DNA from 4 places in the Pseudarthrobacter sp. CCNWLW207 genome. Region 1 is predicted to be linked to each of the others. Evidence: riboswitches for the same ligand, from Rfam matches in the RefSeq annotation. Region 1 holds a riboswitch; each other region holds the start of a gene.
What was found. A riboswitch is a leader RNA that binds a small molecule or an ion and turns the genes downstream of it on or off. The one in region 1 is predicted to bind thiamine pyrophosphate.

Region 1 (5,604 bases):
CCAGTGCGCCGACGTCATCTCCGGACGGCACCTCAATGAGCACCTCCCCCAGGCCGAGGGTATCTTTCCGGGGACCGGCGCCGCGGCTGTTCCAGACGTTCATGGCCATGTGGTGGTGGTAGCGCCCGGCTGACACAAAAAGCGCCTGGCCATGCCAGCCCGCCGTCTTCTCGAACCCCAATGTGCCGACATAGAAATCGTGGGCGGTGTGGACGTCGCCCACCTGGAGGTGGACGTGGCCCACCCCGGCCGCCGTCCGCTGCTGGCCCTCAACGGATTCCTGGGTCAGATGCTCCTGCAGGTAGCGCTGCGGAGGCAGTGCCAGGCTGTCCATGACCACGTCCGTTCCGTTCCAGGACCAGTTTTTGCGCGGCCGGTCCCAGTAGAGTTCGATGCCGTTGCCCTCCGGGTCGTTGAAATAGAAGGCTTCACTGACCAAGTGGTCCGCACTGCCCGTGAACGAGCGGGGCTCATATTGGGCCGCCGTAGCGACTGTGGCCGCCAGTGCCGCCTGGTCCTCAAAAAGCAGCGCCGTGTGGAACAGCCCGGCCTCGCCCCTGCCAGGAAGAGTCAGCCCGGGGGCGGCGGCCAGATGCACCAGCGGCTTTCCGAGCCGGCCCATGTAGAGGCCACCGTCCTGTTCGGCCACCACGTCCAGGCCCAGTGCGCGCTGGTAGTAGTCAGTCATGAGCTTCATGTCGCCGACCTTCAGCATCACCGTGCCCATGGTGAGCTCGGCTGGTAGAAGGTCCTGGCTGGTGGATTCTGCAGTCATCGAAAACTCCCGGTCCAACGGCCGCCGGATCTCGGAGGCCTCTACTCTTCTAAATTACTTGAAGCTTCAATTTATTCCCAGCTGTACGATGCGCGATCTTCGGCGGTCAGCGGATCACCTCGCCCCGCAACACGACGTGCCGGAGCGTGGCGACAGTGGAGGGGACGCGCCGGGGGTCTTCCCCGCACAACACCACATCGGCGCTGGCACCCTCGGAGATCCCCTCAGCGCCGAGCCACGTCCGCGCACCCCAGCAAGCTGCATCCAGGGCCGCCGCAGGAGGGAGGCCTGCCCGGTGCAGTGCCAGGATTTCGTCGGCGATCCGTCCGTGCCGGATGACGCTGCCCGCATCTGTCCCGGCATAGATTCGCACACCCGCTGCGAAGGCTTCGTACACGCGCTCGTACCTGCGTTCCCACAGCGCGTGCATGTGCTCGGCGTACCGCGGGAATTTCGCTTCGGCCTGGCGGGCGATGTCCGGGAAGGTGTCGATGTTGATCAGCGTCGGAACGATGGGGACACCCTGGGCGGCGAGCCGGGGAACGTGCCGGGGCAGCAATCCGGTGGCGTGCTCGATGCAGTCGATGCCGGCGTCGAGCATCTGGTCAAGGGTGTCTTCGGCGAAGCAGTGCGCGGTCACCCGGGCGCCCTCGTCATGCGCCGCCTGCACGGCATCGCGGACGACGGCGTCGGGAAACGACGGTGCGAGGTCTCCGGCGTCGCGGTCAATCCAGTCCCCCACGAGCTTGACCCAGCCATCACCGGCCCTCGCCTGCTTCCGCACGGCCTCCACCAGGCCGTCCGGCTCCACCTCGACGGCGAAATCCCGCAGGTAGCGCCGGGACCGGGCAATATGCCGCCCGGCGCGAACAAGCCTGGGCATGTCGTGACGCTGCTGCAGCCAACGCGTGTCGCTTGCCGCCCCGGCATCACGGACCAGGAGCGTGCCTGCGTCGCGGTCGGTGCGGGCCTGTTCTTCAGCCATCGCATCCGGGACAGCGCCGCCGGGACCCAGGCCTACGTGGCAGTGGGCATCAACGAATCCGGGCAGCACCCAGCCGTCAAGTACCGCGTTCGGAGCGGCCCCGGGACGCCGGAACGTCAGCCGCCCGTCCACGGACCAGAGGCCCCGCCGTTCCTCATTCGGTCCGGTGAGCACTGTTCCGCTGAATTCGATGATTCCGGCCATGGCAACAGCCTAATCCGCGGAAGATGGTCAGCCTGTCAAGTCACATCCTCCCCACTTGGACCTGTGGTAGCTTCATCTAGACCACACGGGAGCCCTTGCAGGGGCTGAGATCAGGCTGACGCAGCCTGCGACCGTTGAACCTGTCCGGGTAATGCCGGCGAAGGAAGTGAGTATTCATTGAGTACACCAGAAACACGGCTGATCGCTGCCCAAAATGAGACTGCCAAGGGGAAAGCCGGCACTGAGACCCAGTCGCTGAAATCCCATTCGTTGGCGTTCATCAGTGACGAGGCCACCGGAATCCGGGTTCCGGTAACGGAAATTGCGCTGGAACCATCGCCCAACGGCGAGGCGAACGGCCCTTTCCGGACCTACCGCACCGCCGGCCCTGGGAGTGATCCGGTGGTGGGCCTGGAGCCGTTCCGCTCGGAATGGATCGCGGCCCGTGGTGACACCGAGCCCTACAGCGGCCGGGAACGGAACCTGCTCGACGACGGCAAGTCGGCAGTACGCCGCGGCGCAGCCTCCGCAGAGTGGAAGGGAGCACAGCCGGTGCCCCGCCGCGCCGTCGACGGCCGGACAGTCACCCAGATGCACTACGCAAAGCAGGGTGTCATCACCCCGGAGATGCAGTTCGTTGCCCTCCGCGAAAACTGTGACGTGGAACTGGTCCGCAGCGAAGTGGCGGCAGGCCGCGCCATCATCCCCAACAACATCAACCACCCGGAATCCGAGCCGATGATCATCGGCAAGGCCTTCCTGGTCAAGATCAACGCCAATATCGGCAACTCGGCTGTGACAAGTTCCATCGCCGAGGAAGTGGACAAACTGCAGTGGGCAACCCAGTGGGGAGCCGACACCGTGATGGACCTGTCCACCGGCGATGACATCCACACCACGCGTGAGTGGATCATCCGCAACTCCCCCGTCCCCATCGGCACGGTGCCCATCTACCAGGCGCTGGAGAAGGTCAATGGCGAGGCCAACAAACTGACGTGGGAGATCTTCCGCGACACCGTGATTGAGCAGTGCGAGCAGGGCGTGGACTACATGACCATCCACGCCGGAGTGCTGCTGCGCTACGTGCCGCTGACGGCCAACCGTGTCACCGGCATCGTTTCCCGTGGCGGTTCCATCATGGCCGGCTGGTGCCTCGCGCATCACCAGGAGAACTTCCTGTACACCCACTTCGACGAGCTGTGCGAAATTTTCGCCAAGTACGACGTCGCTTTCTCCCTCGGCGACGGGCTGCGCCCGGGAGCGACGGCGGACGCCAACGATGCCGCCCAGTTCGCCGAGCTGGATACGCTGGCTGAACTGACGCAGCGCGCCTGGGAATTCGACGTGCAGGTGATGGTGGAAGGACCCGGCCACGTACCGTTCCACCTCGTCCGGGAGAATGTGGAACGCCAGCAGGAGCTCTGCAAGGGGGCCCCGTTCTACACCCTCGGACCGCTGGTCACGGACATAGCACCCGGCTACGACCACATCACCTCCGCCATCGGGGCCACCGAGATCGCCCGCTACGGCACCGCCATGCTCTGCTACGTCACGCCTAAGGAGCACCTCGGCCTGCCCAACAAGGACGATGTGAAGACGGGTGTGATCACCTACAAGATCGCGGCCCACGCCGCCGACCTGGCCAAGGGCCACCCCGGCGCCCACGAGCGGGACGACGCCCTGTCAAAGGCGCGGTTCGAGTTCCGCTGGCGGGACCAATTCGCACTGTCCCTGGACCCGGTCACTGCGGAAGCCTTCCATGACGAAACGCTGCCCGCCGAGCCGGCCAAAACCGCCCACTTCTGTTCCATGTGCGGCCCCAAGTTCTGCTCCATGAGGATCAGCCAGGACATCCGGGATGAGTATGGCTCGGCTGAATCCCAGGCAGCGCTGGCGGAGATGGCGGCCGGGATGCGAGAAAAGAGCGAGGAGTTCCTCGCGGCAGGCGGGAAGGTTTACCTGCCTGACCTGGAGGTGCCTTCGCGCTAACGCGTCAGGAGGCCCGGGCTGACCGGCCGCGGCTGACGTCGCCCACGAACGCCCGGATGGCGTGATCGCCTTCCGCCGAATCCTGGGGCCGGTGCCCGCCCGCAGCAATGAGGTGCAGGGCACCGGTTTCGCGGAGGTATCCGGCGATCTCTTCATACAGCGGCTCCCAGCCGCCGGTCAGCACCAGCGTTGGCACGCCAGGGACGATATGCAGCGGCGCCTCCCAGGCCGGGGCCTGCAGCCGCAGCCGCCGGGCGGAGCGTCGTTCCTCCTGGGTGGCGGGCTCTTGGAGATCTGCAGCATAGACGCGGCGGACGAACTCCCGTTGGAAATCCTCGTCACCCAGCTGGTGGCGGACATCAAACAGCGGCTGCATGAGCTCCCGGTGCGCCGCCGTCGCAGGCAGTTCCGCGGTCAACGACAGGCAGGCCGGCTCCACGAGCGTCAGCGAATACACCAGGTCGGGGCGCTCGACGGCGGCCATCATGGCGGAGATCGCCCCTTGGGAATGCGCCACAACGTGGCCACCGGCGGCGCCCCTGCCGTCGTCGGCGAGGGATCTCAAAACGATGGCGGTGTCCTCCGCAAAGGAGGACTCGACCGGTTCAGCAACAGAGTCAAAGCCGTGGCGCCGGAGAAACAGGGCGTCGTAAGTCAGTGCCATGCCGTGCTGCCGGGGCCAGGCCGCCGAGCCGAAGCTTCCGGCGCCGTGCACGAACACTACCCGCTGCTTGAACATGACCCAACCCTATTCCACGGCTCCGACATCCCAACTGGGTAGCAGCAGGTGTCGTTTTGAGCGCTCATAACGACATCTGCTGCTACCCAGTTGGGCGATGCGATTACTTGCCGAGGAACTTGTCGAAGCCCTTGGGCAGGTTCAGCTGCGAAGGATCGAAGTCGCCGGACTGCTGGCCGAACGCCGCACCCGTGGGGAGCGCCTTGGCCGCTCCGGCGCGCCGCGCCTCGGCGTCCTTGAGCTCCTGGGCTGCCTTGGCCGGGTTACCGGAGCGGGCCTTCTTCTTCGGGGCATTCTTGGCCCCCTTGCGTGCGCCGCCGCCTGGGCCGCCCATTCCCGGCATGCCTGGCATTCCCGGCATGCCGCCGCCCTGGGCCATCTTCTTCATCATCTTCTGGGCCTGGGCAAAACGTTCGAGCAGCCCATTGACTTCGGAGACGTGGACGCCCGAACCGCGGGCAATGCGGGCCCGGCGGGAGCCATTGATGATTTTGGGGGCAACGCGCTCGTGCGGGGTCATGGACCGGACGATTGCCTCGACGCGGTCGATTTCCCGCTCGTCGAACTGCTCGAGCTGCTGGCGGATGTTCTGCGCACCCGGCATCATCATGAGCATTTTCTTCATGGAGCCCATGTTGCGGATCTGCTGCATCTGGGCCAGGAAGTCGTCCAGGGTGAAGTCTTCCTGGTCGGCGAACTTCTTCGCCATCCGGGCTGCTTCGTCCTTGTCCCAGTTCTTTTCCGCCTGCTCGATGAGGGTCAGGACATCGCCCATATCCAGGATGCGGGAGGCCATCCGGTCCGGGTGGAAGAGCTCGAAGTCGTCCAGGCCTTCGCCGGTGGAGGCGAACATGACGGGCTTGCCGGTTACCGACGCAACAGAGAGCGCAGCACCACCGCGGGCGTCGCCGT
Region 2 (5,604 bases), on a different contig from region 1:
GCAGCGCCGCCGTGAATCCCGCGATACTGGCCGCCGCCGCACCGTCATCACCGAAGCAGAGTTCCTGGCCCGCCGCGAATCCGTGGACCGCCAGATGATCGTCCGGCAACGCGACGACAGAATCCAGATCGCAGTCCTCGAAGACGGCGTCCTGGCCGAGCACTTTGTCTCCAAGACGCAGCAGGACTCCCTGATCGGGAACGTCTACCTCGGCAAGGTGCAGAACGTCCTGCCATCAATGGAAGCGGCGTTCGTTGATATCGGCCGCGGCCGCAACGCCGTCCTGTACGCCGGTGAGGTGAACTGGGAAGCCGTCAACCTCGAAGGCAAGCAGCGCCGGATCGAGAACGCCCTGAAGTCCGGCGACACCGTCCTGGTCCAGGTCACCAAGGACCCCGTGGGTCACAAGGGCGCGCGCCTGACCAGCCAGATCTCCCTCCCCGGCCGCTACCTGGTCTACGTACCCGGCGGCTCCATGACGGGAATCTCACGTAAGCTGCCCGACGTCGAACGCAACCGGCTCAAGCGCATCCTCAAGGACCGCCTGCCGGAGCATGCCGGCGTCATCGTCCGCACGGCCGCAGAAGGCGCCTCGGAAGAGGAGCTCACGCACGACATCAACCGTCTGCGCGCCCAGTGGGAGGGCATTGAAAGCCAGTCCACGTCCACGAAGATCCTTGCCCCGGAACTTCTCTACGGCGAACCGGACCTCACCATCAAGGTGGTTCGGGACGTCTTCAACGAGGACTTCTCCAAGCTGATCGTCTCCGGTGAGGAGGCCTGGGACACCATCGAGGCCTACGTCACGTACGTGGCCCCCGATCTGGTGGGCCGCCTGGAAAAGTGGACCAAGGACCAGGACATCTTCGCGGCCTGGCGGATCGACGAGCAGATCCATAAGGCACTCGAACGCAAGGTCTTCCTGCCCTCTGGCGGTTCGCTGGTCATCGACCGAACCGAAGCCATGACCGTGGTGGACGTCAACACCGGCAAGTTCACCGGCAGCGGCGGCAACCTCGAGGAAACGGTCACCAAGAACAACCTCGAAGCTGCCGAAGAAGTTGTACGCCAGTTGCGGCTCCGCGACATCGGCGGCATTATCGTCATCGACTTCATCGACATGGTCCTGGAATCCAACCGCGACCTCGTCCTGCGCCGCATGGTGGAATGCCTGGGCCGCGACCGCACCAAGCACCAGGTGGCAGAAGTAACGTCGCTGGGGCTCGTTCAGATGACGCGCAAGCGCATGGGCACCGGGCTGCTGGAAGTCTTCGGCGAGCAGTGCGAAACCTGTGCCGGCCGCGGCGTGGTCACCCACGACGATCCCGTGGAGCACCGTCGCGCCAACACGGTGGCTGCCGAGCACCACGTGCAGCGTACGGACACTCACCGCACGGACACCCCGCGGCCCGACCAGCGCCCGGAAAGCCAGCGGGCCGACAGCCAGCCCGGCGCACGTGGCGACCGCAAGCGGCGCCGTGGACGCGGAGGCGTTCCCTTGGAGGCGGCACCGTCCGCACCGGTCCAGATCCACACGGTCCACCCGGATCCCAGCGACGCCGAGCGGCACGCCAAGGCTGAGGCCACCAGGCTGGCCCTGGCCAACATCGCCGCGGCGGCGCACGCAGCGCACCTGCACGACGACGAGGTAGCCCACGCTGCTGGAGCCGCGGCGGCCGGAAGCCCTGCAGCGGCAGCACGGACGACGACGGAGCAGGCCCACGGCGCCCCGGCAGTAACAGGCCAGGCACCAACAGGCCAGGCACCGGCAACAGCCCGTCAGCATGACGCCGACGCGTCCGGACGTCCTGCTGCCGTGCTCACTTTCGGCGGGGAACAGGTGGCGCTGCCGTTCGTGGAGCACGCGGCAGACCAGCCGCAGCAGCCGGCCCTGACGCTCGACAGGCTCGCGGAAGCCTTCGCGCACCTCGGCGAGCCCCCCGTTGCCGCTCCGGAGCCTGCGCAGGCTGCCCCGCAGCCAAGCACCGACGTGCCGCGTGCTGCGGTAGAGGAGAAGGATTACTCAGACCACACCGCTGAGCAGTCCCGTACCCGCAGGCCCCGCCGCAACCGCAGCGCCAGCCGGGCCCAGGGCGCGGCAAACGCAACCTCGGTAGAACACCACGAGGCAACGCACGCAGCAGCCGGCGGCCACTCCCACGCGGCCAAGGCGCCTGAGCCGGCCACAACCGCCGCAGGCGACAAGAAACAGGCAGAGGCGCCAATCATCCTCGGGGTAGGAGTACCTGCTTCCGAGCTCTGATCCTCCGCAAAGGACATCAGCCAGGATGCCCGGACACGACCCTTCGCAGGGGCGCGTCCGGGCATCGCGCGTTAACGGCTTCATGTGACCAGGCCATTTGACACCGGGCCGGGCACTGAAACGCTAGGCTTGGTTACCGACACGGGGTGCCGCGCAAGGGCCGGCTGAGATCCACACCCGTTGAACCTGTCCGGCTAGCACCGGCGAAGGGATGTCTTCCTTGTCTTCAACTACTGTCCTGCCCCCGGCACCTGTACTCAGCCCGGCAGCGCCGGCCCCGGTCCTCCGGGACGTTCCGCGGGTGCTGTCCATCGCAGGGTCCGACCCGTCCGGCGGCGCCGGCATCCAGGCCGACCTGAAAAGCATCGCAGCCCACGGCGGCTACGGGATGGCCGCGATCACCGCGCTGACAGCGCAGAACACTCAGGGCGTCCGCGCGGTGCACGTGCCGCCGGCCGCCTTCCTGGTCCAGCAGTTGGAAGCCGTGAGCGATGACATCACCATTGATGCCGTCAAAATCGGCATGCTGGGCGATGCCGAGGTGGTGGCCGCGGTCCGCAGCTGGCTCGAAAAGGTGCGTCCCGGCGTCGTAGTCCTTGACCCCGTCATGGTGGCTACCAGCGGCGACAGGCTCCTGCAGGCGTCTGCCGAGGCTGCCCTCCGCGGACTGCTCCCGCTGGCGGACCTGATCACGCCCAATCTCGCTGAACTGGCCATGCTGCTCGGAGAGGCCCAGGCCGGCTCCTGGGCAGAAGCGCTGGAACAGGGCCGGCGGTTGGCGGCGGACACCGGCTCCACCATCCTGGTGAAGGGGGGACATCTCGACGGCGCCGCCTGCCCGGATGCCCTCGTCAATACCGGCGGACTGCTTGCCCAGGAAATTGTGGAGGTTCCGGGGGACAGGATCCCCACCCGGAACAGCCACGGGACGGGCTGCTCGCTCTCGTCGGCCATGGCAACGGCACAGGCCCGGCTGGGGGACTGGGAGGCCTCACTGCGGCACGTCAAGCCCTGGCTGGCAGGTGCCCTGGAGTCCTCGAACGGCCTGGACGTCGGTGCGGGAAACGGTCCCGTCCACCACTTCCACCACCTGCAGGCGGCCACAGGGCCTGTCCTGGACCCGTCCCCGCTCGGCGAGGGCGGCTTCGCCGAGCTCCTCCGTGCGGAGGCCACCGCAGACCTCGCCGCCATCTATGAGCTCGAGTTCATCCGGAACCTCGTGGCAGGAAGCCTGCCCGAAAAGCAGTTCGCCTACTACCTGGCCCAGGATGCCATCTACCTCAATGGGTACTCAAGGGTGCTGGCACGGGCCAGCGCCTTGGCCCCCACCGAAGCCGCACAGCTGTTTTGGGCCCGATCAGCCCAGCAATGCCTGGAGGTTGAATCGGAGCTGCATCGGACCTGGCTCAGTACGCGAACCGTGGAGCCCGTCCTCGGTCCTGTCACGAAGTCGTATGTGGACCACCTGCTGGCCGCCTCCGCATCGGGCAGTTACGCGGTGCTGGTGGCAGCGGTCCTGCCCTGCTTCTGGCTCTACGCCGAAGTCGGACAGACCCTCCACGCGCAATTCCTTGCCGCGGGCGCCCCGGCGGACCACCCGTACGCCGAGTGGCTGCGGACGTACGCCGACGAGGACTTCGCGCAGGCCACCCGTGCAGCTATTGCCCTGGCCGACGAAGCCGGACGCCGGGGCTCGGAGGACGAGCGTGCTGCCATGGTCGTCGCTTTCAACCAGTCGTGCCGTTTCGAAGTTGATTTCTTCGACGCGCCGCGGCTGCACGCCTGACGCTCCCCGGCCCATCCAGCCGGTACGATAGTCGGGCACGGTTCCGGATTGTCAGTGGTGCGCACGTTTGTGGCGCTTATCACGGACAGCCCGCCGGAACCAGCCTCATTTGCGGCCGAAGGCAAAATTAGCGTATTCTAGATCTTCGGTGCTTACGCCAACACTTGGGTTACGACCCCACGGCGTTGAGGCACAGCGAGAGCCCAGCCAAATATAGGCCCAGGTTCCGCACGCAAATCTAGTAATAAACGTCGAGAGAAGTGAGTTCCCAAGTGGTGTACGCGATTGTCCGCGCAGGCGGCCGCCAAGAGAAGGTTTCCGTTGGAGACTTCGTTACCCTGAACCGCGTCCCCGGTGGAGCCGGCAGCACCATTCAGCTGCCCGCACTGCTCCTGGTAGACGGTGACAAGGTCACCTCCGCCGCTGCGGACCTGGCCAAGGTAACTGTTACGGCTGAGATCCTCAATGACCTCCGTGGTCCGAAGATCGTCATCCAGAAGTTCAAGAACAAGACCGGTTACAAGAAGCGCCAGGGTCACCGTCAGGAACTGACCAAGGTCAAGATCACTGGTATCAAGTAACCTTCGTTACTGTTCAGGTTTTCAGCAGATTCCCCAGAATTTAGAGGCAGGCATTTCAAATGGCACATAAAAAAGGCGCGAGCTCCACTCGCAACGGTCGTGACTCCAACGCCCAGTACCTCGGCGTCAAGCGCTTCGGCGGCCAGGTAGTTTCCGCAGGCGAAATCATCGTCCGCCAGCGTGGCACCCACTTCCACCCGGGCGCCGGCGTAGGCCGTGGCGGCGACGACACCCTGTTCGCACTGACCCCGGGCGCCGTTGAATTCGGCACCCGCCGCGGTCGCCGCGTTGTCAACATCGTTGCTGCTGCAGCTGCAGAGTAACTCATAGTTCTGAAGCGGTGGAGCGGGCCATTTGGTCCGCTCCACTGTTCTTTTAACCGCATTACAATCGTCTTGGCGCTTTGCAGCGTCCAGGAAACAGCACTGAGGAGATCCACGTGGCGAGCTTTGTAGACCGGGTAGTACTGCACGTATCCGGCGGTACCGGCGGCCACGGCTGTGTCTCCGTCCACCGCGAGAAGTTCAAGCCCCTGGGCGGGCCCGACGGCGGCAACGGCGGCGACGGCGGCGACGTCATCCTCCGCGTGGACCACCAGACAACCACCCTGCTGGACTATCACCACGCCCCGCACCGGCACGCCACCAACGGCGGACCCGGCATGGGGGACTGGCGCGGCGGCAAAAACGGTGAAACCCTCATCCTCCCCGTCCCGGACGGCACCGTGGTCAAGTCCAAGGACGGCACCGTTTTGGCGGACCTCGTCGGCGAAGGAACGGAATACGTCGCGGCGGCCGGCGGCCAAGGCGGCCTCGGCAACGCCGCGCTCTCCTCCCAGAAGCGGCGTGCGCCCGGCTTCGCGCTGCTGGGCATCGAAGGTGAGTCCAGCGACGTCGTGCTGGAGCTGAAGTCCATTGCGGACATCGCCCTGGTTGGCTTCCCGTCCGCCGGCAAGTCGAGCCTGATCGCCGCCA
Region 3 (5,604 bases), on a different contig from region 1:
CTCCCTGGACTGCTGTGACCAGTTCGACGTCGTCACCTTCGGCGAGTGCCGTGACGTACCACTGGCTGCGGGGTACTACTTCGGAGTTGTGTGCCACTGCCACACCCAGTTTTTGCCCGTCGGTGGCCTGCCCGTTCGCAGCCAGGGGACGGCCAGTGACCTGGCTGACCAGAGTGGTAATTGACGCGCCGTCGGACACGCTGTGCTGCGAACCATTGAGGGTGATGTTCATGCTGTTTCCTTGGTGGGTTGGAGGATGGCGGCACGGCGTGTGGAGAATCTGGCCGGACTGAACGGGAGCCAGCGCGGGTCTGTGCGTCCATCCATGAGGTCCCGGCAGATGGCGGCGGCTGCAGGGGTCAACAGCACACCGTGGCGGAAAAAACCCGTCGCCACGATCAGGCCATCCACCGGTCCGGGGTTCCCTGGGAGGTGGACGCGGCCCAGCAATGGAGCGTTATCCGGCGTAGCAGGACGCGCCCGGGCTGTACTTTCCAGCAGTTCCAGCTCGGCGACCGCCGGCACCAGGACCTGGGCATCGCGAAGCAGCTGGTAGACGCCGCCTGCCGAGACGCCGCCAGCCGACGTTCCTGTGCCGTCCTGGCGGCGCTCCGGACTGGATGCTGCCAACGCGTCCTCGCGCTGGGTGGCACCGATGACCACAGTGCCGTCACGCCTTGGAACGATGTAGACGGGAACACCGTGGACCAGTCCGCGGACAGTGGCGGTGACCAGAGGGCGGAGATGCTCCGGGACGCGCAGCCGGAGAATGTCGCCGTGCACGGGGCGCAGCGGCAGCTGGAGTCCATCGGGCAGCCCGGCCAACGACGCCGCTCCGAGCCCGTTGGCCACGATGGTTTCGCTGGCGGTCACCGAGCCCCCACCGGCCAGCCGGACACCGGCGACCCGGCCGTCTTTCCAGGCCAGCGACGACGCACGGTCGGCAACGGCGAATCCGTGTTCGGCTCCTGCGACGGCGGATCCTGAATCCTCCCTGTGGCTGGCCAAAGCCTCCCGCAGGCACGCCACCAGCTTCCGCGGATCCACCTGGTGGTCAGCGGGAATGTCCAGGGCGCAGGAGATCGCGGGGCTCAGGAGGGCTTCGCGGCTGCGGGCCTCGCGCACCGTCAGTGGTTCAACGTCCAGCCCTTGGGCCCGCTGGACTGATCGGAGGTCCATCAGCGCACGGCGGTCGGCCGCGTCCGCGCCGATGGCCAGCGTGGGGGTGGGCAGGTACCCTGCATCGCCGGGAACGTCCCGGGCCAGGTCCGCCGCGAAGGCCGGCCACAGCCGGGACGATTCAAGCATCAGCTCCAGGAGTTCTTCCTCCTGGTAGTGCAACTCACTTACCGGGGCGAGCATGCCTGCCGCAGCCCAGGAGGCGCCGGAACCGGGGGCATCATCGATGACCACCACAGAACGGCCCGAGCGCCTGGCTTCCCAGGCTATGCCGTGCCCGATCACACCCCCGCCGATAACGGCGACGTCAGCAGAGAGGTCGGCGAGAGCGTCATTGGGGGCGCCGGCGGAGGGACTGCCGGTTGGCGGGATCATGTGGTTCCTTCCCTACGCCGGTACTAGCCGGATCAGGTCAAGCGGTCGGCTCTGACGCCCTCTCAGCCCGGCGCTTTATGACAGCTGCCGCGGGCTCCCGCAGTACCTGCCCAGTTTAGAGGAACTACTCTGGTTTCCATGAACGCAGCCCTTCCTGACAGCACTGCCGTCGTCAACAGCACCTTCCTTTCCACCAGCCATGCTGAGGCCCTGGGCGGTGCCCGGCTGTACCTGTGCACGGATGCCCGTAAGGATCGCGGTGACTTCGCCGAGTTTGTTGATGCGGCCTTCGCCGGGGGCGTGGACATCATCCAGCTCCGCGACAAGACGATTGAGGCAGCAGAGGAGCTGGACCTGCTGGCGGTACTGAAGGAGTCCGCCCTGCGCCATGGACGGCTATGGGCGGTCAATGACCGGGCCGACGTCGCGGTGCTCTCAGGTGCCCCGGTGTTCCATATTGGCCAGAAGGACCTGCCGCTGAAGGCTGCACGCACCTTGTTGAACGGCAATGCAGCCATCGGTCTGTCCACCCACACCACCTCACAGATCGACGGCGCGGTCTCGGCCTCGGCCGCCGTCACAGCCGCGCCCACCGGGCTGGACTATTTCTGTGTTGGTCCGGTGTGGGCCACCCCCACCAAGCCCGGCCGGGCCGCCGTCGGGCTCGACCTCCTCAGGTACGCCGCGGGCGCAGTCAAACAGGCGGCGTCCGTGCCCGGCGTGGCAGAGGTACCCTGGTTCGCCATTGGGGGCGTGGACCTGGGCAACGTAGAGCAGGTGGTGGAAGCGGGCGCCCGCCGGATCGTTGTGGTCCGGGCCATCACCGAAGCCGCCGATCCCGCAGAGGCCGCCGCGGCACTGCTTCGGGCCCTGGACGCCGCCGGCTCCTAGGCCTCCGGCCCCAAAGAGGGGATGGCGTGCATAATCAGCGAAAATCGGGCTAACCTGAATTTCGTGTCACATCATCGGCTGGCCCCAAATGTCCACGAGCACACCAATGCCCTCGAGGAGGCACTGAGTGCGCTGCGGACCGAGCTGGAGCTACCGGGCGACTACCCTGCCGACGCCGTCCGAGATGCGGAAGCCGCTGTCTCGTCAAGGCAACTGCCTGATGCCGACCTGACAGGCATTGATTTCCTCACTATTGATCCTGAGTCCTCCACCGATCTAGACCAGGCCCTGTTTATTGAGCGCGCCGGCAGCGGCTATCGGGTCCTCTACGCCATCGCAGATGTACCCGCATTCGTGGTGCCCGGCGGGCCGCTGGACGCCGAGACCCGCCGCCGGGGACAGACGTTCTACGCGCCCGACGGCCGCATCCCGCTTCATCCGGAGGTCATCAGCGAGGGGGCCGGCAGCCTCCTGGCAGGCCAGCTCTGCTCTGCCTTTGTCTGGGACTTCCACCTGGACCAGGCTGCCCAGGTCACGTCTGTTTCGGTCCAAAGGGCACGGGTCCGCAGCCGGGCCAAGCTCAGTTACAAGGGCGCCCAGGCTGAACTCGACGCCGGAACGGCCTCGCCGGTGTTGGAGCTCCTCAAGGAAGTGGGCCTCAAGCGTGTTGAGCTGGAGCGGGAACGCGATGGCGCGAGCCTGAACATGCCTGAGCAGGAGATCGTGCAGCTTCCCGACGGCGGCTATCGGATCGCTGCTGCTCCCCAGCTCCCGGTCGAGGACTGGAACGCCCAGATATCGCTCATGACAGGAATGGCTGCGGCCACCCTGATGCTTGAGGGCAAAGTCGGCATCCTGCGGACCATGCCCGCCCCTGACGAACGGTCCCTGGGGCATTTCCGGCTGCAGACCGAGGTTCTGGGCAAGCCCTGGGACGGGAAAGCGGGCTACGGGGAGTATCTCCGCACGCTTGACCCCACGGATCCGCGGCAACTGGCCATCATGCATTCGGCGGGAATGCTTTTCCGTGGTGCCAGCTACACGGCGTTCGACGGCGAAATCCCCAATGATGCCCGCCAGTCCGCGATCGGAGCCGCCTACGCCCACACCACCGCTCCGCTCCGTCGGCTGGTGGACCGCTTTGTCCTGGTCATCTGTGAGGCACTCAGCAACGGCAGCCCGGTCCCGGCCTGGGCGCGGGAAGCGCTGCCCTCCCTGCCGGTGATCATGGCCGGTTCCGATCAGCTGGCTGCCAGGATGGAGCGTCTGGCGCTGGACACCGTGGAGGCCGCCCTGCTGGTCAACCATGTGGGCCAGGAATTCGACGCAATCGTCATTTCAGGGTCCAAGCCGCAAAAGGACAACGGCAAAAACGGCAATGGCTCCAACGGTAACGGCAACGGCAGGAACGGGAACGGCCCTTCCGGAATCATCCAGATAGCCGAGCCCGCCGTCACGGCCCGCTGTGCCGGCGACCTCGAATCCGGCACCAAAGTCCGTGTCCGGCTTCTCTCCTCGGACATCGCCACGCGGGAAGTGCATTTCGAGCTCGTCGGGTAGGCGCCGGGGCGGCCGAAAGGGTCAAAGCCGGGTTTAAGACTCCTTGCCGGTAGACTGAAGAAGTAGATATGGATGCCCGGTCGTTGATTTCCTTGATTTTGAATTCAACAAGCCCGCCCCTACGCGATCTTGAGATACGCCCGCTGGTCACCAGTGCCAGCAATTAGATAGCCCGCGATCGGCTTCCACTGGATTTGCTTGCGCGCTTCGAGCGTGCTCCGGAACGGCCACGTTGGCCGGCCCGTTGAGCAGGCAGCGCCAATGCCCAAATGAATAAGGAAACTCACCTGTGAGTGAATTGCATACCCACCAGCTCCTGATTGACGATTCCGGCACCGAGGTCATCGAGCCGGAAGAAACCATTATCTCGGACGAAAAGCCCCATGAGATCGAGGAGAAATCCTTCGCAGACTTCAACGTCCGCGCCGATATCGTGGAGTCACTCGCCGATGCCGGGATCACCCACCCGTTCCCGATCCAGGCCATGACACTGCCGGTGGCGCTCTCGGGCCACGACATCATCGGACAGGCCAAAACCGGAACCGGCAAGACCCTCGGCTTCGGCATCCCCGCGCTGCAGCGCGTCGTGGGCCGTGACGATCCCGGCTTCGACAAGCTCGCCGTCCCGGGCGCCCCGCAGGCGCTGGTGATCGTTCCCACCCGCGAGCTCGCCGTGCAGGTAGCCAACGATCTCCAGACCGCCTCCCGCAAGCGCAATGCCCGCATCGCCACCATTTATGGCGGCCGCGCCTACGAGCCGCAGGTCGAAGCCCTGCAGAACGGCGTCGAAGTTGTCGTCGGTACCCCCGGCCGGCTCATTGACCTTTACAAGCAGAAGCACCTGAGCCTCAAGAACGTCAAGATCGTCATCCTCGACGAAGCCGACGAAATGCTGGACCTCGGATTCCTCCCGGATGTGGAAACGCTGATCGCCGGCACGCCTGCGGTCCGCCAGACGCTCCTGTTCTCAGCCACGATGCCCGGACCGGTCATTGCGATGGCTCGCCGCTACATGACCCAGCCCACCCACATCCGTGCGGCCGACCCCGACGACGAGGGGCTCACCAAGCGCGACATCCGCCAGCTCATCTACCGTGCCCACAGCATGGACAAGATCGAGGTCGTGGCGCGCATCCTGCAGGCTCGTGGCCGTGGCCGCACCATCATCTTCACCAAGACCAAGCGGACCGCCGCCAAGGTGGCAGAGGAGCTGGTGGACCGCGGGTTCGCGGCTGCCGCCATCCACGGCGACCTCGGCCAGGGTGCCCGCGAACAGGCCCTCCGGGCTTTCCGCAACAACAAGGTGGACGTCCTGGTGGCCACGGACGTCGCCGCCCGCGGCATCGACGTCGACGACGTCACGCACGTCATCAACTACCAGTGCGTTGAAGACGAAAAGATCTACCTGCACCGCGTGGGCCGCACCGGCCGCGCCGGGAATAAGGGTACGGCCGTCACGTTTGTCGACTGGGACGACATGCCCCGCTGGGGCCTCATCAACAAGGCACTCGGCCTCAGCGTACCCGAGCCCGTTGAGACGTATTCTTCCTCCCCGCACCTCTATGAGGAGCTGGACATTCCAGAGGGAACCAAGGGCCG
Region 4 (5,604 bases), on a different contig from region 1:
CGGTGCTGCTGGTGGCCTGGATCTTCCAGCTGCTGACCGTGCCCGTGTCTGCGCACATGGTGGGCCGGGCCGGTTACCGGACCAAGCACCTGCACCGCGAGCTGCTCAGCTCCGACGAGCTCGAGGCCGTGGTGCAGAAAGCCGCCGCCAAAGCTTCCCGGGAGGATGCTTCCGACGGCGGCCGGCCGGACTGATCGCAGCCCGGCTTTTCCTGCGCCTAGACGATGTCCTGGCTCTTGGCGAAGCGCGTGATGGCCCGCTGCGTGCCGCGGTTGGCGAGGACCTGGATGACGGCGCTGACAGAGGCGGACACCAGCGCGAAGGTCAACGCGGTCCGCAGCGTGGTGGGGACATCGTCCTTGCCGCCCTTTGGTGGCTTCTTGCCGGTGGTCTTTTCCCAGATCGCGTCAACGGCCTTGGTGCCGGCGAACCCGGCAAGCAGGCTGATGCCCGTGCCCAGCAGCTTGATGAAGAAGTTCATTCCCGTGCTCCTTGCGTCGTGAATTCAGGACTTCTCCTAGCCTAGCGTCATCGGCCAGCGTGACAGCCCGCCTGCCGGGCCCGCCTGAAGCCCCTCCGGCGGTTCGCTACGGAGCCGGCACCAGGCCCTCCCAGGCCACGGTCCAGCTTGCCGGGAAGCCCGGGGCGTGCCGGTCCGGGCCGCCGTCCCACCCCGCCGCCATCAGGGCGACGGCGGCCAGGAGTCCGCCGTTTCCTGGCAGGTAGAGGGGAAGGGAATCTGTCTGCCGGTTGTGTCCGTTCGGCAGGACCGTGTTTTTCCCGGCCCCTTGCAGGAGGGCGTCGACGGCGGTTTCCGGGTCCTCCAGCCGTGCGGCGGTCATGGCCATCACGGGGTAGTCCCAGCCCCAGGTGCTGTCCCAGTCCCAGGTGGCCAGCACGTCGGCGAGCGTGGCGCGCATGATCTCCGGGTCGATCAGGCCTGTCTGCGGCAGCACGCCCAGTGCGCACAGCATGGACGGATGGTCCGTGCGGATAGTGAAGGGTTCGACGTCGATCGCGGCGTAGACGCCGTTGACGGTCCGCGGGCGGACCATGCCGTCCGCAACGGCCTGCCAGTCCGGGCGGTCGGGAAGGCCCAGGCGTTCACGCCAGGTGTTGGCGGTGCGGAGCGCCCATTGCCAGTACGCCAGCTCGAACGTGGGGTTGGTGACCGTCCCGCGGATGGCTTCATAACTTTCCTGGGCGGGGATCAGCGGAGGCCCAAGCTCAAAGCCACGTGCCGTGGGGTGCGCGAAGCTTGCCATGAACTCGGCGGTTTCGAACACAATCTCCGAAAATTCCTCCAGCAATGTCCGCGAGGGCACCGCCCGGTACGCCAGCTCGGCCAGGTGGATGGGGTGCGGCTGCTGCCAGATCAGGAAGGTGCCGATCGGGCTGGGGCTTTCCCGCCCGTCCGGTCCCACCTGCTTGGGCCAGCGGACGCCGTCGAACCCTTGGGCTTTGGCCGTCTGCCGCGCAGACTCGAGGATGGTTTGGTACCAGCGGAGGCTGGGGAGCAGCAGTTCCGTGCGGTTCCAGTGGGCGAAATGCGCGGCGTGCCACCAGTGCATCTCCAGGTGGAAGCGGCCCCGCCAGGAGTTGCACACCAGCCCGGTCTCCTGTGGTGGCAGGGATCCGGCGCAGTTGATCGCCGTGAGGTACTGGGACAGGACGATCCTGCGCTCAAGTTCAGCCGCCCGCGGGTCGGGTGTGCCATGGAGTTCGACGGCGCCGCCGGACTGCCAGAACTTCCGCCAGTGGTCGCGGGAGGCCTGGGCGACGGCGGTTCCAGTCCCAGTCGAGGGTGCGCCGCCAGAGCTGCGCAGGATGCATTCGCCCTGCCCGGTGCTGGTGAACTGGACGGCCAGGTCAAGGACGTCCTGGCCGGCGTCGGCGCCAAGCAGCAGGTTATGGGCCCCCGACTGGTCCAGCCGGAGGTTCCTCCCGGACACCGTCACCTGGTACCCCGATCCGTCCAGGTCGCGGTCCACCGTCCAGTGCTGGAGGCCGTCCGCTCCGCCCGTTGGTTCCGCCAAGGTAGTGGTGTGGTCCGCGGGACGGTTCCAGTCCGCGGCGTCATGCCACGCCTCGGACCCGTAGGGGAAGGCGAACGTGACCACCAGCCCGTGCTGGAGGGCCGCGGACTCCACGATCAGGCCGATCTGGTCCCGGTCCGGATGGCAGGCCGTGATGACCTTGACGGGATGGCCCCGGAGGCTGAACGTGCTGGTGACCGTCCCGGTCCAGAGGTCCAGGGTCTGGACGGGGTCGACGACGTCTGCCCCGGTGAGCGGCCGAGGCGCCCCGGCCCCGGCCCGATCCGTCCACGCGAACCCGATCCGGCCCAGGTCCAGGCGGTGCGGGTTCGCCCGCAGCCAGGTCTCGGCGCGGGACGCCTTAGTCTCCCGGCCTTCCACGATGTCGCCCACCATGTCCAGGTAAGGGACCGGGCCCCGCGCGGAATCGTACAGAACCGTGGAACTGGCCAGGCTGTACTCCTCGGACGCGGGGATGGAGTGCCAGCCCCATTGGGACTGCGAGCCGAGCAGCGTGCCGGGCGGCCCTCCTACGGGGTACTCGGCCGGGAGGCTCTGGAGCCCGGTGAGGTCTACCGTGAAGCAGAACTCGCCGTTGCCCACGGAAACCGGGCTGCGGGGATCAAGGCTCCGCTGCTCCACGTTGTGCCGGCGGACCAGGGCTTGACGGTCGATGGTGTGCTGGCTGCTCAAATGCCCGCCCTCCTGAAGGCTGCCGGATTTGACGGCGGCTTCCACGGCTGCGCCAGTGAGAAAACGCTTACCGGATCGACTTCATCCTCGTGTCGTCAGGGGGAGCGTGTCAACTTCGGGAGTGTCAGGAAGCCCAGCCCAGGGGCACGCTTACTCGGCCCGCATGGACCCCAGGATTTCGCGCAGGGCCTCCACCACGAGGTCGTGGTCCTGCTGCTGAGGCAGCCCGGAAACGGTGACAGTGGCTACAGCACCCACCCCGGCCACGTACACCGGGAAGGAGCCGCCGTGTGGCGCGTAGGTGGACTCGTCGAACCAGCCGTGGTCCTCGATCCGGCCGCCGTGCAGCCTGCCGCGGAGTCCCACCAGCAATGACGGGATCTCATACCGGGCGGCGGTACGCTGCTTGGCCCGGATCCAGTGCTCGTTGTCCGGGGTGGCGCCATCCAAGGCCACGTGGAAGAGCACTTGTTCGCCCTTGGTAATGTCGATCGCGATGGGAAGCCGCCGCGTCTTCCCCAGCTCCACCAGGAGCAACCCCAGATTGAGGGAATCGTCCTTGGTGAAATGCGGAAACTGCAGCTCGGTGATCTCGGCCTCGATCCGGTCAATCAGGGCCTCGAGCAGGCCTGATGGCTGGGGCAGCCTTGAGTCGGGATTGAACGCAGTCACAGTCGGGTTGTTGGCAGTCATGGCCCACAATCTACCGCCCCAGCGGTGTAAACTGGACCACGCCCATCAGGGCAGAATATTCAAAGACCAGCTTTATTAACGACAGGGGAGCGCCGCCGTCGGGCATCACTGGCATTGCCAGGGAACCGCAGGTGGGCGCTGAGAGTGCGGGACAGCCGCAGACCCTCGAACCTGATCCGGTTAGTACCGGCGCAAGGGAGTCGAGTTCTCGAAGTGTGCGGTAACCGGCGGCAAGCCGACCGCCGGAACACTTTCCCCTCCTGTTCCTCAGGAGGATCACATGAGCACTGCAGCAATCAAAAAGACCGGCTACACCTGGCGCATCGTTGACATCGTGGTGGCCGCCCTCATCGCCATCGCCGGCGGCGTGATCTTCTGGGCGTGGTCCCAGGGCGCCGCCGCGGTTTCGCCGCCCATGAACGCCGTCTACCCGCCGCTGACCGGCCTCATCGCCGGCGGCTGGATGATCCCCGCCGTGCTGGGCATGCTGATCATCCGCAAGCCGGGCGCCGCGCTCTTCTGCGAAACGGTGGCCGCCATGGGTGAACTGATCATGGGCTCGCCGTACGGCGCCTCCGTGCTGTTTTCCGGCTTCGTCCAGGGCCTGGGTGCCGAGATCATCTTCGCCATCTTCGTCTACAAGAAGTTCAACCTGCCCGTCGCCCTGCTGGCCGGCGCTGCGGCCGGGCTGTTCTGCGGCCTGAACGACTCCTTCGCCCCCTGGGGCTGGAACATCGCCTACGCCGCCGGTGACAAGCTCGCGTACATCGTATTTACCGCCATCTCGGGCGCGATCATCGCCGGCGCGCTGTCCTGGATCGCCACGCGCGGCCTGGCCAGGACCGGTGTGCTGAGCTCCTTCGCGTCCCGCAAGGCTGCGTCGGAGCCCGCCTTCTCCTAATGCCCGCAGCCTACGACGACGGCACAGCCGCTGCGATGCGGCCCGCCGCCGTCACTGCCCGCGGTTGGGGGTGGCGGCACGCCGGCCGGTCCCGGCCTGCGGTCCACGCCCTGGACCTGGACATCAAGCCCGGGGAGCGTGTGCTCCTGCTGGGCCCGTCAGGGGCGGGCAAATCCACGCTGCTCCACGCCCTCGCGGGGGTGCTGGGGGATATGAACGACGACGGCGAAGCGGGCGATTCCGACGAATCCGGTTCGCTGCGGATCGACGGCGCGTCCCCCCGTGAGCGGCGCGGCCGCGCCGGGCTGGTGCAGCAGGATCCCGAAACGCAGGTGGTCCTCTCCCGGCTCGGCGACGACGTCGCCTTCGGCGCCGAGAACCTCGCCGTGCCGCGCGATGCGATCTGGGCGCGCGTGCACGAGGCGCTTGACGACGTCGGGCTCTCCCACCTGCCGCTGGACCACCCGACGTCGGCCCTTTCCGGCGGGCAGAAGCAGCGCCTGGCGCTCGCCGGCATCCTGGCCATGCGGCCCGGGCTGATCCTCTTGGACGAGCCCACGGCCAACCTGGACCCCACCGGGGTCCTCGAGGTCCGCGACGCCGTCGGACGCTGCCTGGACAAGACCGGGGCCACGCTGGTTGTGGTGGAGCACCGCGTGTCCGTCTGGAAGGACCTCGTGGACAGGATCGTGGTGCTGCAGCCAGGCTCCGCAACCGATCCCGCAGTGCTGCTGGACGGGCCGCCGGACCAGGTCCTCGCCGAGGCGAGGGACATGCTGATTGCTGCCGGTGTGTGGGTCCCCGGCTTTGTTCCGGCCACGCGGAACCGGACTTCCGGCGGCTCCGGGGACCTGTTGCTGGCGGCCGAGGACCTTGCCGTTTCGCGGGAGCGGCCTCGCCGCCGCCGCTTCAAAGCGATCCCTCCGGTTCCGGTCCAGCAGGGCATCTCGGCGCAAGTTCGCGCCGGGCAGGCGCTCACCATCACAGGTCCGAACGGTGCGGGAAAATCCACATTCGCGCTGACCCTGGCCGGCCTGCTGGCACCCGTAGGGGGAAACGTTTCGGCCACCGTGGACCTGAGCCAGGGCGCAGGCATCGACCCCTACAAATGGAAGGCGGACCAGCTGATCGCCCGCATCGGAACCGTCTTCCAGGAGCCAGAGCACCAGTTTGTCACGGGCAATGTCCTGGACGAGCTGATGTTCGGCCCCAGGCATCTTGGCCACGGCGAGGAACGGGTGGATGAGCTCCTCCAGCGGCTTCGGCTGACCGAACTCGTGG

Region 2: linked by a shared signal. The riboswitch ahead of V9L17_RS17765 (bifunctional hydroxymethylpyrimidine kinase/phosphomethylpyrimidine kinase) and the one ahead of thiC (phosphomethylpyrimidine synthase ThiC) in region 1 are both predicted to bind thiamine pyrophosphate.
Region 3: linked by a shared signal. The riboswitch ahead of thiO (glycine oxidase ThiO) and the one ahead of thiC (phosphomethylpyrimidine synthase ThiC) in region 1 are both predicted to bind thiamine pyrophosphate.
Region 4: linked by a shared signal. The riboswitch ahead of V9L17_RS14930 (ECF transporter S component) and the one ahead of thiC (phosphomethylpyrimidine synthase ThiC) in region 1 are both predicted to bind thiamine pyrophosphate.

What each region holds. Positions count from the first base shown of each region.
Region 1 is NZ_JBBCBS010000009.1:18,208-23,811, forward strand. It holds gene V9L17_RS15735 (VOC family protein) at 1-775, opposite strand, end outside; gene V9L17_RS15740 (amidohydrolase family protein) at 882-1,964, opposite strand; TPP riboswitch at 2,040-2,147, shown strand; gene thiC (phosphomethylpyrimidine synthase ThiC) at 2,142-3,953, shown strand; gene V9L17_RS15750 (alpha/beta hydrolase) at 3,958-4,692, opposite strand; gene ffh (signal recognition particle protein) at 4,796-5,604, opposite strand, start outside.
Region 2 is NZ_JBBCBS010000012.1:15,612-21,215, reverse strand. It holds gene V9L17_RS17770 (Rne/Rng family ribonuclease) at 1-2,263, shown strand, start outside; TPP riboswitch at 2,396-2,492, shown strand; gene V9L17_RS17765 (bifunctional hydroxymethylpyrimidine kinase/phosphomethylpyrimidine kinase) at 2,475-4,049, shown strand; gene rplU (50S ribosomal protein L21) at 4,322-4,630, shown strand; gene rpmA (50S ribosomal protein L27) at 4,690-4,953, shown strand; gene obgE (GTPase ObgE) at 5,070-5,604, shown strand, end outside.
Region 3 is NZ_JBBCBS010000003.1:295,616-301,219, reverse strand. It holds gene thiS (sulfur carrier protein ThiS) at 1-232, opposite strand, end outside; gene thiO (glycine oxidase ThiO) at 229-1,554, opposite strand; TPP riboswitch at 1,547-1,665, opposite strand; gene thiE (thiamine phosphate synthase) at 1,693-2,445, shown strand; gene V9L17_RS07105 (RNB domain-containing ribonuclease) at 2,509-4,005, shown strand; gene V9L17_RS07100 (DEAD/DEAH box helicase) at 4,295-5,604, shown strand, end outside.
Region 4 is NZ_JBBCBS010000008.1:52,260-57,863, forward strand. It holds gene mnhG (monovalent cation/H(+) antiporter subunit G) at 1-194, shown strand, start outside; gene V9L17_RS14915 (DUF4235 domain-containing protein) at 218-481, opposite strand; gene V9L17_RS14920 (hypothetical protein) at 588-2,729, opposite strand; gene V9L17_RS14925 (heme-degrading domain-containing protein) at 2,880-3,422, opposite strand; TPP riboswitch at 3,496-3,638, shown strand; gene V9L17_RS14930 (ECF transporter S component) at 3,703-4,323, shown strand; gene V9L17_RS14935 (ABC transporter ATP-binding protein) at 4,323-5,604, shown strand, end outside.